2 regions of the Streptomyces sp. JK94 genome follow, and region 2 is predicted to be linked to the other one. Evidence: riboswitches for the same ligand, from Rfam matches in the RefSeq annotation. Region 2 holds a riboswitch; the other holds the start of a gene.
The links. A riboswitch is a leader RNA that binds a small molecule or an ion and turns the genes downstream of it on or off. The one in region 2 is predicted to bind S-adenosylmethionine.
Positions count from the first base shown of each region.

Region 1: another riboswitch for S-adenosylmethionine. It lies ahead of ACVV2G_RS02020 (aminotransferase class V-fold PLP-dependent enzyme); the one in region 2 lies ahead of thrC (threonine synthase).

Region 1 covers NZ_JBSICH010000001.1:424,273-427,423, reverse strand. The annotation lists gene ACVV2G_RS02020 (aminotransferase class V-fold PLP-dependent enzyme) at 1-1,317, opposite strand, end outside; SAM riboswitch class IV at 1,483-1,599, opposite strand; gene trpD (anthranilate phosphoribosyltransferase) at 1,687-2,751, opposite strand; gene qcrB (cytochrome bc1 complex cytochrome b subunit) at 2,892-3,151, opposite strand, start outside.
Region 2 covers NZ_JBSICH010000025.1:137,090-140,240, reverse strand. The annotation lists gene ACVV2G_RS22595 (alpha,alpha-trehalose-phosphate synthase (UDP-forming)) at 1-528, opposite strand, end outside; gene ACVV2G_RS22590 (glucosyl-3-phosphoglycerate synthase) at 639-1,583, opposite strand; SAM riboswitch class I at 1,723-1,870, shown strand; gene thrC (threonine synthase) at 1,889-3,151, shown strand, end outside.

The DNA.
Region 1 (3,151 bases), on a different contig from region 2:
GACGGCGTCCACGAACCGCTCGACGTGCTCGTCCGGGGTGCCCGCGCCGAAGCTCACGCGGACGGCGTTGAGGGACTTCTCGCCGGGCGCCGCCTCGGGGGCCCCGCACTCGCCCTGCGTCCGCGGGTCGCCGCCCAGCAGGGTGCGCACCAGCGGGTGGGCGCAGAACAGGCCGTCACGCACGCCGATGCCGTACTCGGCGGAGAGCGCGGCGGCCAGGTGGGAGCTGTTCCAGCCCTCGACGACGAAGGAGAGGACGCCGACACGGGGCGCGTCGTCGCCGAAGAGGGACAGCACGCGCACCTCGGGCACCTCGGCGAGGCCCTCGCGCACCTTCCCGATCAGGTACTCCTCGCGGGCGACCAGCGTGTCGAACCCGGCCTCCGCGAGGGCCTTGCAGGCGGAGGCGACGGCATGGGCGCCGATGACGTTGGGCGACCCGGCCTCGTGCCGGGCGGCGCCGTCGTGCCACTGGACGTCCACGCCGCCGTCGGCGCGCCGGGAGACGCTGCGGCTGGCGCCGCCACCGGCCAGGTACGGCTCCGCCTCGCGCAGCCAGTCGGCCCGGCCCGCCAGCACGCCGGCGCCGAAGGGGGCGTAGAGCTTGTGCCCGGAGAAGGCGACCCAGTCGACGTCCAGGTCCGCCACCGAGACGGGGTGGTGCGGGGCGAGCTGGGCGGCGTCCAGCACGATCCGGGCACCGTGGGCGTGCGCGGCGGCGGCCAGTTCACGCACCGGCCACAGCTCGCCGGTGACGTTGGAGGCACCGGTGACGCACACCAGGGCGGGCCCGTACGGCTCGCGGGCGGCGAGGGCGCGCTCCAGGGTCTCGACGGCCTGCGCGGGGGTGCGCGGGGCGTCGAGGCAGGTCACGTCCACGTCCCTCCCCCCACGGCCCGCGCGGGGGGACCCCCAGGGCAGCAGCGAGGCGTGGTGCTCGGTCTCGAAGACGAAGACCCGGCAGCCGGCCGGCAGCGCGCCGGCGAGCAGGTTGAGGGAGTCGGTGGTGGACCGGGTGAACACGACCTGGTCGCCGTCCCGGCAGTCGAGGAACCCGGCGACGGTCCTCCGGGCGTTCTCGAACAGGTCGGTCGACAGCTGCGACAGGTACCCCGCCCCGCGGTGCACGCTGCCGTAGTACGGGGCGTAGGCCGCCACGTCGTCCCAGACCCGCTGGAGCGCGGGCGCGCTGGCGGCGTAGTCGAGCGCGGCGTAGGCGACCTCGCCGCCGGTGACGAGCGGGACGGTGACGTCCCGGCCCAGAACGGGCAGCGGGGCACGGACGGACCGGTCGGCGGCAACGGTGGAGACGGACATGGGTGCACTCCCGTGAAGGCAGGTGGATCACCACGCGAACCGCGACGGCTCGAGCGTGGGAGAAGGCGGAGAAGGACGTGCGGAGGCGGGGCTCTGCGGCCCTATCGCATTCGCTGGTTCACGGGAGACTCCCTCGGACGACCCAGGACCCCTGGTTTCGCGAGGGGTCCGCGCTTGCCGTGGACCTTGCTGTCCACCGCCTGGTCTTCACCCGGGGCACCCCGCCACGGACGGAGGGTTGCCGGACAGTCGGCCGGGGCCTCATGACTGTCACTCATGACCTGGAGAGGAAAGTACGTGAAGTGATCGCCGCCCCGCAACCCGGGTCCGGATCGCGGGACGGGCGTCGTCGTCCCGGGCGCGCGGCCCCTACGCGTTGCTCGCGGCCACCCAGCGGTCCAGCGCCCGCCTGGCGGCGCCCGAGTCGATCGCCTCGGCCGCCCGGTCCATGCCGGCCCTGATCCGCTCGGCCAGCGGCCCGTCGCCGGGCTCCAGGGCCACCAGGGCCGCCGCCGAGTTCAGCAGGACCGCGTCCCGCACGGGACCCGTCTCGCCGGCCAGCAGGCGGCGGGCGACGTCGGCGTTGTAGGAGGCGTCGGCGCCGCGCAGGGCCTCGACCGGCACCCGTTCGAGGCCGACGTCGCGCGGGTCGAAGGTCTCCTCGGTCACCCGGCCGTCCCGCACGACCCACACCCGGGAGGTGGCGGTCGTGGTCAGCTCGTCGAGGCCGTCGTCGCCCCGGAAGACCAGGGAGGAGTGGCCGCGCTCGGCGAAGACCCCGGCGATGATCGGCGCCATGCGCGCGTGGGCGACCCCGATCGCCTGGGACTTCACCTGCGCGGGATTGGTCAGCGGGCCGAGGAAGTTGAACACCGTGCGGATGCCCAGCTGACCGCGCGCCGCCGCCACGTGGCGCAGCGCCGGGTGGAACTTCACGGCGAAGCAGAAGGTGATGCCGGCCTCCTCGGCGACCTCCGCCACCCGCTTGGGCGTCAGCTCCAGGTTGACCCCGAGCTTCTCCAGGACGTCGGAGGCCCCGGAGGCCGAGGACGCGGCCCGGTTGCCGTGCTTGACGACCTTCGCTCCCGTGCCGGCCACGACGATCGCCGACATGGTGGAGATGTTGACCGTCTTGGCGCCGTCGCCGCCGGTGCCGACGATGTCGACCGTCTCGCCCGGCACCTCGATCACGTTGGCGTGGGCGTACATGGTGCGGACGAGACCGGAGATCTCCTCGACGGTCTCCCCCTTGGACCGGAGCGCCACCGCGAAGCCGGCGATCTGCGCGTCGGTGGCCTCGCCGCGCATGATCACGTCGAGGGCCCATGCGGTGTCGTCCGCGGACAGGTCCCGGCCGTCCAGCAGTCCGTTCAGCAGGGCGGGCCAGGAGCGGCCCGCCGCGTCGTCGCCTCCAGCGGGGGTCACAGCGCTCATGAGCCGCTCCTGTGTCGTGTGTGTCGTGTGTGTCGCGGGAAGAAGGTGCGGTCCCACCCTATCCAGCCCCGGGCACGGCGAAGGGCCCCGTCCGCGGAACGGACGGGGCCCTTCGACCGTGGTGTGGCGACGCTGGAGGGTCAGTGGTGGCCGTGGCCGCTCGTGATCTCCTTGTACTCCTCGACGGTGGGCTTCGGGATCTGCGACTCCTCGCCGTAGTACGACTTGCTGAGCTTGGCGCGCAGCTTCTCGGAGCCCTTGGCCTTGCGCTCGACGCCGTTCTCGTCGACCGTCGGGCCGATCTCGGCCGGCTTGTACTGCTCGTGCGCCGTGAGGGTGTGCAGCTGCTCCTGGCTGAGGGGCTCGTGCACCTCGATGAACTCACCGTGCGGCAGGCGCT
Region 2 (3,151 bases):
CCACGGCGTGTGCGAGAAGTGCCCGATGCGCAGGTCGGGACGGAGTTCGCGGAGCATCCCCGGGACCAGCGTCAGGTGGTAGTCCTGCACGATCGCGACCGCACCCTCGGCGGCCTCCTCGGCCAGCGCCTCGGCGAAGGCCCGGTTGTACGCCTCGTAGGAGGCCCACTGCCGCCGGAACTCCGCGTCGAAGACCGGCTCCAGGGGGGTCTGGTAGAGCATGTGGTGCACGAACCACAGCACGGAGTTGGCGATCCCGTTGTACGCGTCGGCGTGCACGTCGGCCGGCACGTCCAGCATCCGCACGCCGTCCTCGCCGGCCCCGCGCCGTACCGCCTCGCGGTCGCCGTCGCTCAGCGCGGAGCACACCCACAGCGCCCCCGCGTCCGGCCCGATGGCCGACAGTCCGGAGACCAGCCCGCCACCACCGCGTTTCGCGTGCAGCGAACCGTCCTCACGCACCTCGTACGAGACGGGCCCCCGATTGGAGGCGACCAGCACCTGAGCAGCACCGAAGCTTGAAGCCATACGCCTCAACCTAGCCCGGCCCCCAGAACCTCAAACGTGCCCGGGCGTCACCCCGGCGCCGATTTGGTCACACGGTGTCCCGGGCGGACGCGCCCGCCCGGCCCGGAGGGTCACGCCACCCTGCGGGCCGCGTACTCCGCGATCTCCGTCATGGGAGGCCGTTCCTCGGTGTCCACGGAGTACGTGCGCGGCTCGAAGCCGGCGGCGCCCCGCTCGAACTGGGTGAGGGACGGCCGGACCAGGTGGCCGCGGGCCAGCCGGAGCTGGGCGGTGCGGTAGATCGCGGCGGACATCCGGCCCAGGGCCTGGCCGTCCTGGTGCCGGTGCCTGCGGACGCCGACGTCGACCTGCGCCAGGGCGTCCAGGCCCACCAGGTGCAGGGCGTCGACCAGCAGGCCCAGCTCGACGCCGTAGCCGACGGGGAAGGGGAGCCGTTCCAGCAGGGAGCGGCGGGCCGCGTACTCGCCGCCGAGCGGCTGGACGAAGCCGGCCAGCCGCGGCCAGTGCATGTTCAGCAGCGGGCGGGCCATCAGCTCCGTGACCCGGCCGCCCTGCCCGGGAGCGGCGCCGAGCGGGCGGTCGTACATGGCCTTGACGAGGTGCACGTCCGGGTCGGTGAGCAGCGGGCCCACGATCCCGGCGACGAAGTCGGCGGAGAACTCGCGCAGATCGGCGTCGACGAAGCAGACGATGTCGCCGCCGGTGACCAGCAGCGAGCGCCACAGCACCTCACCCTTGCCGGGGACGGGCGGGACGCGGGGGAGTATCGCGTCGCGGTGCACGACCCGGGCGCCCGCCGCCGCGGCCACCGCCCCCGTGCGGTCGCGCGACCCGGAGTCGACCACCACCACCTCGTCGACGAGCGGGTCCGGGCCCATCAGGTCCCGGCGGATCACCGTGACGATGTCGCCGACCGTCGCCTCCTCGTCCAGGGCGGGGAGCACCACGCTCACCGTCTGCCCGGTGGCGCGCTTGGCGGTCAGGAGCCGCTGGAGCGGCCGGTCCGTCACGGACCAGGACCGTGCGCCCAGCCAGCGCTCGACTTCTTCCAGCACGGTCGGTGGCTCCTCTGTGATCCATCTCGCGGTACGGACGACTGTCTCAACCGTCCTGGCCTTCGGTTACAGTCTTGAACAACGCGCAGCACCACCGCATGCCGGGGGTCGCCACGCGCCCCGCACAACAATCGAATACCGCTCATCCAGAGGGGCAGAGGGATACGGCCCGTTGAAGCCCCGGCAACCCTCCAGTCGGTTCCCGTCACGCGGACGTGGCGAGGCTCCCGACTAGGGAAGGTGCCAAATCCGTCTCACGGCGAGATGCGTCGTGAGGAAGATGAGGAGAAAGGGCCTCGCCTCACATGGCTGTGCAGACTGCCGAAAGCACCACCACCCCCGCCGGCTCCGTCGACCTGGGCCCCGCCGCGGCGCTCTCCTGCCGCGAGTGCGGTCACCGCGTGCCGCTCGGCCCGGTCTTCGCCTGCGAGGAGTGTTTCGGCCCGCTGGAGATCGCCTACGACTTCTCGGACTACGACACCGAGGAGCTGCGGAAGCGCATCGAGGCGGGCCCCGCGAACATCTGGCGCTACGCCCCGCTGCTGCCCGTCCCCGCCGACGTGGCGACCAAGCCGAACATCAACCCCGGCTGGACCCAGCTGGTCAAGGCCGACAACCTGGCCCGCGAGCTGGGCGTCACCGGCGGTCTGTACGTCAAGGACGACTCCGGCAACCCGACGCACTCCTTCAAGGACCGCGTCGTCGCCCAGGCCATCGAGGCCGCCCGCGCCTTCGGCTTCACCACCCTCTCCTGCTCCTCCACCGGCAACCTCGCGGGGGCCGTCGGCGCCGCCGCCGCCCGCGCGGGCTTCCGCTCCTGCGTGTTCATCCCGCACGACCTGGAGCAGGGCAAGGTCGTCATGGCCGCCGTCTACGGCGGAGAGCTCGTCGGCATCGAGGGCAACTACGACGACGTGAACCGCTTCTGCTCCGAGCTGATCGGCGACCCGGCCGGCGAGGGCTGGGGCTTCGTCAACGTCAACCTGCGGCCGTACTACGCCGAGGGCTCCAAGACGCTGGCGTACGAGATCTGCGAGCAGCTCGGCTGGCGGCTGCCCGACCAGATCGTCGTCCCGATCGCGTCCGGCTCCCAGCTCACGAAGATCGACAAGGGTCTGCAGGAGCTGATCAGGCTCGGGCTGGTCGAGGACAGGCCGTACAAGATCTTCGGTGCCCAGGCCGAGGGCTGCTCGCCGGTGTCCACCGCCTACAAGGCCGGCCACGACGTCGTACGCCCGCAGAAGCCGGACACCATCGCCAAGTCGCTGGCCATCGGCAACCCGGCCGACGGCCCCTACGTCCTCGACATCGCGCGCCGCACCGGCGGCGCGGTGGAGGACGTGACGGACGAGCAGGTCGTCGACGCCATCAAGCTGCTCGCCCGCACCGAGGGCATCTTCGCGGAGACGGCGGGCGGCGTGACGGTAGGCGTCACGAGGAAGCTGATCGAGAACGGCGTCCTGGACCCGTCCCTCACCACCGTCGTCCTCAACACCGGCGACGGTCTGAAGACCCTCGACGCGGTGGCCGGCACCGGCCTCACCGCCACCATCCGCCCGAACCTGGAC